One region of the Sporomusa aerivorans genome, then DNA from elsewhere that is predicted to be linked to it. Evidence: riboswitches for the same ligand, from Rfam matches in the RefSeq annotation. Region 1 holds a riboswitch; the other holds the start of a gene.
The links. Region 1 has a riboswitch for molybdenum cofactor ahead of SATMO3_RS10365 (sigma-54-dependent Fis family transcriptional regulator). Riboswitches for the same ligand answer to the same signal wherever they lie in the genome.
Positions count from the first base shown of each region.

Region 2: another riboswitch for molybdenum cofactor. It lies ahead of SATMO3_RS14770 (aldehyde ferredoxin oxidoreductase family protein); the one in region 1 lies ahead of SATMO3_RS10365 (sigma-54-dependent Fis family transcriptional regulator).

Region 1 is NZ_CP156926.1:2,261,491-2,265,298, forward strand. Features, by position in the region: gene SATMO3_RS10355 (chloride channel protein) at 1-1,020, shown strand, start outside; gene thiW (energy coupling factor transporter S component ThiW) at 1,105-1,611, shown strand; molybdenum cofactor riboswitch at 1,787-1,902, shown strand; gene SATMO3_RS10365 (sigma-54-dependent Fis family transcriptional regulator) at 2,089-3,808, shown strand, end outside.
Region 2 is NZ_CP156926.1:3,130,601-3,134,408, reverse strand. Features, by position in the region: gene SATMO3_RS14770 (aldehyde ferredoxin oxidoreductase family protein) at 1-1,545, opposite strand, end outside; molybdenum cofactor riboswitch at 1,588-1,696, opposite strand; gene moaA (GTP 3',8-cyclase MoaA) at 1,767-2,747, opposite strand; gene mobB (molybdopterin-guanine dinucleotide biosynthesis protein B) at 2,754-3,257, opposite strand; gene SATMO3_RS14755 (metal-dependent hydrolase) at 3,441-3,808, shown strand, end outside.

The sequences.
Region 1 (3,808 bases):
GGCGGATCGGCCGGCAAAGAAGGACCCGCCGCCCAACTGGGTGCAACTCTTGCGTCGGCGTGGGCACGATTGCTAAATATTGAAAATAATGATTGCCGCAAAATAGTTATTTGCGGTTTATGTGCTGGATTTGCCTGTGTATTCGGGACACCTGTCGCCGGTGCTGTTTTTGGTGTAGAAGTGCTGTTTATCGGCAAGCTGCTCTATGATACTTTGTATCCGGCTTTTCTGGCGGCAGTGACAGCCTACTTAACCTGCCAGCTATTGGGGGTCGCTTATTTTTATCAGCCTGTTTATGTTGCAGCAGGTGGCTGGCTGGTGGTGCAGGCCATCTTGCTCGGACTAGTTTGTGGTTCAGTGGCTGTGCTTTTTATAAAGAGTATTCAATGGTGGCAAGAGCTGTTTGTCTGCTGGCGTTTACCTCAATATATAAATACCATTATTGGCGGTATATTGCTGAGCTTGGTAGGTTATTTTATTAGTCCGCTGTATCTGGGCTTAGGCTTGGAATTATTTGAGGCCGGTATCAACGGCCAAAACTTAGCCGCGACTGCTTTTTTCTGGAAAACAGTAACAACCGGCATAACGCTTGGCTGCGGTGGAACAGGGGGCATTATCACTCCCGTTATTGTTGTCGGGGCGGCAACCGGCAATTTGTTCGGGCAGATTTTAGGAAGCCTCGATGTGTCCGTTTATTCCGCCATTGGTATGGCGGCTTTACTGGCTGGAGCTGTAAATACTCCGGTAGCGGCTGTGATTATGAGTGCCGAGCTTTTTGGCGGTGAAGTGCTGCCGTATACTGCGGTGAGTTGTTTAATCAGTTATTTAGTCGCCGGGCACCGAAGTGTCTACCCCAGTCAAATAATTTTTTCCGGTAAGGTTCCCTTTCTGTGTGATGACGAGGGGAAAACAGTTAGATGCGCCCGGCGTGAGGCCAAAAAGGCATTTTTAGCAATTAATGCTAAAATCAATGCAGGAAGATGTTGTAACAAAGAGAATACAGACAGCAGGGACAGGTAACTTTTAGCTGTCATTGCGTATGGGCATAGTAACGCTTTAGAAAAAAGAGGATAAGCAAATTCCCGGAAAGGAAGTTTGGACAATATGCAAATTAGGAAACTGGCGTATACCGCTATCTTTATGGCTGTTGGCGTATTATCGGCGCATTTGGTTTATATTCCGGTGGGTGTCGCTAAGTGCTTTCCGTTACAGCATGTAATTAACATCCTGCTGGCTGTACTTTTAGGCACGCGATATTCCGTTTCAGCCGCATTCGGCATTGCTTTACTGCGTAATATTTTGGGCACTGGCTCCGTTCTGGCCTTTCCCGGAAGTATGGTAGGGGCGGCTCTGGCTGGCATGATGTATCAAAGAACGCATAGCATCTGGGGCGCCATTATTGGTGAAGTCGTTGGAACCGGCATTTTCGGCGCATTACTGGCCTATCCTATAGCTAAATATTTTATTGGCTCATCAGCCGGAGGGTTCTTCTTTATTGTTCCTTTTATGGTCAGCACAGTAGGCGGTAGTATTATTGCCTACGTATTGTATAAAACAGCCATTCCGGCAGTACTTACCAAAAAACTTAATATTGGCGACAGGGCTGATTAATTTCGGACGGTGGCTTGTTTTCAGAAAGCTTTCTAATTTGCAGAAATAGAAAGCTTTTTTTGTTTGGCTTACTAAGGAAAAAAGTAATTTAAATTAATTACAAAAATATGGAAAGGTATTTGGAAAATGCAGGATTTTACGACTAAGTAACGAATATATATAAAACAATAAATAGAATATTCAGTAACTCCAAATCTGAGGGTCTAATGGAAACTATGACCATCAGATCGATGGGTTTTCCGGGAAACCGGACGACCTCCCGCTGCGGAAAGGAGTCAGTGCATGATGGAGACAGGGCGCTCATCCTTCTGGCGTGTCCTGTTTTTTCTTTATCCTGATAGAAAGTAAAGTATAACTTTTGCCTGGATAAGGGCTACATCGGCCTCGCTCTTTAGATCTTTTTCGCGCGTATGTTATTTTTTCACAGTCGCACCTTGTTGAGTAAATTTAAGACAGGCAGGTGTTTTTTTTGTGACTATGTATGCTGAGAATAATTTTGATGGCACGCTGGCCGGATGGCTAAGGTTTACGTCACCGCTAAAAAATAAGGATAAAAACTATAAGTATGCCGTTAGACGAGATATATTGGAATCATGGATACGATGCCGTGAGGCCAAGGTGAGCCCGACTGATAATCGCATACATCTTCAGCTCGAATACACTAGCCTTCAGGTTATGTTGCGGCAGAATCAGGAACTTATCAGAATTGCTAAGCCTTTTATGGAAAACCTGTATAAGATTGTAACCGGTTCCGGTTTTGTAGTTTGCCTGACAGATGTACGCGGATATATTATGGAGATATTGGGAGACAAAGACACTTTGCTTAACCCGATAACAGTCAGTTTTTTTCAGGGGGCAAGCTGGAGTGAGGAAGAGGCTGGCACCAACGCCATTGGTACAGCTCTGGTAATAAAGAGGCCCATACAGGTATCAGGTTCGGAACACTATTGCCGCAAACACCACTGTCTGACTTGTTCCGCCGCCCCCATTCTCGATGCGCAGGGAAATCTTCTGGGGATTCTCGATGTTTCCGGGGAATCTACGGCCGCGCATCTGCATACGCTGGGAATGGTTGTTGCAGCTGCTGAGGCGATTATGGCTCAACTAGGCATCCGCAAAAAGAATAATGAACTAAAAGTAATTAATCACCGCCTGACAAATATATTTAACACAATGTCCGATGGTGTGATTCTGGTTGATAATAACGGTGTTATCAGCGAACTAAATCCTGTCGCCCAAAAGATACTTGATGCTGATTTGGGTAAACCGGAAGTCAAGCCGGGGGTTCAGGTGGAGAGCATCTTGGGGACGAAACAAACCTTTATTCGCAGAATGCTGAAATGTAAAGAATCCTGTCTTGATGTGGAAATTATGCTTGATACCGGTCAGGGGCTTAGTCATTGCCTGGCCTCAGGGGAACCGGTTACCGATGAACAAGGCTTTGTTACCGGCGGTGTTATTATCCTGCGGCCGATAAAACAGATTCAGAGCTTAGTTAACCGCTTTATCGGGCATTATGGGACACTGCAGTTTAGTGACATTATCGGTGAAAGCAAGGCTATATTGGAAGCTATCCGGATAGCCTCGCTGGCTGCGACAACGATGGCGAATGTTTTGCTCCAGGGGGAAAGCGGCACTGGCAAAGAGATTTTTGCCCAGGCTATTCATAATCGCAGTGACCGGCGCGCCGGTCCCTTTATTGCCGTTAACTGCGGGGCTATACCGCGGGAACTGATTGGCAGTGAACTGTTTGGCTACGGCGATGGTGCCTTCACCGGCGCCAAACGTGGCGGCAAGCCGGGAAAATTCGAACTGGCCTGCGGCGGAACCCTGTTTTTGGATGAAATTGGCGATATGCCGCTAGAACAACAGGTCGCCTTATTACGGGTATTACAGGAACGAAAGGTAAACAGAATCGGATGTGATAAAGTAATTCCCATTGATGTGCGTGTCATTTGCGCTACAAATAAGCACTTAATGAAAGAAGTGGAAAAAGGAACGTTCCGTAAAGATCTGTATTACCGGCTGGATGTTATCTCCATTACCATACCGCCTTTAAGGGAACGCCCGGAAGATATTGTCCCCTTGTTTAATCATTTTCTGGAAAAGTTAGATAAACAGTCCCGGAGACTTGTCGTTAGTCCGGAAGTCATTGAACGGCTTGTACGCTATAGCTGGCCGGGTAATGTACGTGAAC
Region 2 (3,808 bases), 870 kb from region 1:
ATTAAGTGTATAATTCCAGCCATAGCGGGCATTACACATTTCAACTATGCCTTCCATCCCTTCAGGAATATCCAGGATTGCAAAAGCTACAAACAGGCAGAGACCGGTAGCATCGATAAAGGAAGTGGCTATTTGGAAATTACGGGACAGATCTACTTGACCCTCAGCTGCCAAAGGATCTGTTTTGCCACTGATACCAAGAATATTAGTAGCTACAACATAGCCGGCAGTATGGTCAGCCCCCATCGTAGTTGTTGCATAGGTCACACCCACGCCTTTAACGGCGCGAGGATCATAAGCCGGAATACCCTGTCCTTTGACTGCCGGGACACGGCTTACACCATACACTTTACCGGTAACAGTCGCGCCAGCGCCTAAAATGCGTCCAAGCGGCGTTGCTTTGCCCATCTCATGAATCAGTTCAATTGCCGCTTTACTGTCACCGAACTTTGCTACACCGGCTTCCATGGCCACACCCAGAGTTACAGCCATCTCAATGGTGTCTACGCCATAATCGTCGCACAGCCGGTTCATATAAGCAATATCGTCCAGATTGTTGATACCGAGATCAGCGCCAAAACCCCAGCAGGTTTCATACTCCAGGCCGCCGGTAATCATTTTTCCGTCTTTATCTTTATAGGTTTGTGAACAGCGGATGATGCAACCGGGCGAGCAGGCGTGAGTCGGATTGGCACCCCTGGCTTTGATGGTCTCATACATAGTTTCGCCGCTAATATCATTAGCGCCTTCAAAACGTCCCTCTGTAAAGTTTCTGGTCGGTAAACCACCGGCTTCGTTTAATATATTGACAAGTACGTTGGTGCCATAGGTCGGCAGGCCTTGACCGGTAACAGCATGGGTAGTAAGGGCTTTTGCCAGTTTCTTCGCGCCGGCCCGGAATGCCTCTTCGTTAACAAAAGGTATATTGGCTGCACCGGCATCATCAACGACAATCGCTTTTAAGCCTTTGCTGCCCATGACTGCCCCCAGACCGCCGCGGCCGGCCTGACGGGTAGGTTCTCCATCCTGGTCGGTTGCTCCGATACAGGCGGAAGCCATTTTGTTCTCGCCGGCAGTACCGATAGTGGCGATACCGGCTTTAGCGCCGTATTTTTGCTGCAGTTTGGCAGAAGCATCGTAAATGTTAAGTCCTTTCAGTTCGGGGCATTCCTCTAATTTTATCCCGTCTTTTGTAACTACTATTGTGTACATTTTATCGTCTGATGCTGTATCTTCAACAATAATGGCCGTTACGCCGCAACGGCCCAGCTTATGGCCGATAAAACCGCCTACATTACTTTCCTTGATAGTTCCGGTCAGCGGGCTCTTGGCGCCAAAAGACATCCGGCCGGCGTTGGGGGCAAAAGTGCCGGTTAGAAAGCCCGGTGCAAGAACTAGTTTGTTGAGCCTGCCAAGTGCATGGGCATTGGCATCCACTTCGGTTTTTACTATGCGGGAGGTAAGTGCCCGCCCAGCCAAGCCTTTGTACTGTTCGCCCGCTTCTTTGGTTACTGCCAGAGTGGCCATGTTAACACGGTAAAACACAAAAATCTCCTCCTTAATTATGTTTAGAAAAACAAAAAAAGAAAGTCTGCACACAGACTTCCTTTGCGTAAGGCAGGCATGAAAATTACTCTCCATGCCCTTTGGTCAATACTTCCGTTACGGAAACACTGACTCGGAACTCATCTTAGTAATACATATTCTCCTAGATGTCAAATATTCCTTCTCTTTTTTTAAAAAAAGGGAGTGAAAATTTCAAAAAGTCATCCGCCAATTTGCGACATTTTGCGAAAAAATGTTGTTTGGCTGTCAGAACTTGCCAATGTATGTCCCTGAGGTTTTTCCGCAATTGTATTGTAAAACAATCGGGCAATCTCGTCATCGGTTGCACCGCTCCTAAGTGCCGCCTTAATATCAATCTCCTGGTTGGATAATAAACAGGGCTTAAACTTGCCATCGGCAGTCAGACGGATACGGTTGCAAACGCTACAGAAGTGCTCGGAAATTGGCGTTATAAACCCGAATGATCCTTTAGCCTGCGGCAAATAGAAGTATTTAGCCGGTCCATTACCGCGAATATCAAGTGTAGGCTTCAGACTTCCCCGGCCGAAAGAGTTAATTGTTGTTTTAATCTCATCGATACTTGGCCCACGGCCGACCTGATTTTCACCTATCGGCATATATTCAATAAAGCGAACCGAAACCGGCTCGCGATGTACCAAATCGACGAAATAGGCAATATCTTGCTCAGTTACTATATTAGTAAGCACAACATTAAGCTTGACAGGTGTTAACCCTGCCTGCAAAGCGGCTTCAATCCCTTGGAGCGTATCGTTAAGATTGCCGCCTCGGGTAATGCTGCAAAATTGTTTTGGGTTAATTGTATCTAAACTAATATTTACTCTGGTTAAACCCGCCTCTTTGAGTTGGACAGCCATTCCGGCCAATAAACTGCCATTTGTTGTCATAGACAGATCAGTTATCAGCTTTAATCCGGCAATATTGCGAATAAATTCCACAATACCACGCCGGACCAGCGGTTCGCCGCCGGTAAGCCGGACCCGGCTTACTCCCTGTTGGCCGACAATACTAATTACCCGCAGAAATTCTTCGTAGGAGAGAATTTCATCATGCTTTAACAATTTCACGCCTTGTTCGGGCATACAATAAACACAGCGAAAATTGCATAGGTCAGTTACCGAAACCCGCAGATAGTTTATTTGCCGGTTATGTCCGTCATGCATAAATAATCAGTCCTTTAAATTAGCGTTATTTAGCACTTTATGTTCTAAAAAATCTGCCATAGCGGCTACATCATCAAGCGCATAGTGAGGCACACCTTCATAAAGCGCGGTATCTGCCACCACCGCTAAAAGCTCAGGCTTAGAACCAAGCGGCAAATGCCCTGCCGCCTGGCGAAACACTTCTATCTTGGGTTTGTTTTCCGCTTTATAGCCTTCTGTAATTATTATATCTACATTGTCAATGCTGCTAACAATCTGGTCAAGAGGCAGTTCCTGGTCAGTCTTTCTAATCATAGCCACTTTATGCGGGGATGCCAGATAAACGACCTCGGCTCCGGCCTGCGCGTGCCGCCAGGTATCTTTTCCCGGCCTATCAAATTCAAAATCGCTGTGATGGTGTTTTATTACCGCTATTTTATAACCACGCTTTTTAAGCTCGGTAATTAGTTTCTCCAGATATGTGGTTTTGCCGCTATTTGAACGTCCTACTACAGATAATATCGGGATCATTTTCAGTCGCCCCTTTTGCCGGTAGAAATGATTGATATTTTTAAAAATTCTCCATTTTTACCGATTAACCTTCCTGGCAAATCATTATACTTTACTTTTTTCCTGACCAGGCAGGATTTTTTTATGGTTAATCGGAAAAATACTATATTAAATTCAATTGATTCTTTTTGGAGGTGTATCACTATGACTACTTTAACCTTTTATGGCCATGCATGTTTTTCTCTGACTAACGGCACTGCCACTTTGCTGTTTGACCCGTTTTTAACCGGCAATCCCCTGGCAACTGCCAAGGCTGACGAAGTTGAATGCAACTACATCCTTGTCAGCCACGGGCACGGGGATCACCTTGGCGATACTGTAGCGATCGCCAAGCGCACCGGCGCAACAGTCATAGCAACCGCCGAGTTGGCAGGCTTGGTGGGAGAACAGAATTGCGTCAACATAAGTATGCATCTGGGAGGAAAACGAACCTTTGATTTCGGCTATGTGCGGCTAACGCCGGCTTATCACGGCGCGGGCGTTCCCGGCGGCCATGCGGCCGGTTTCATTGT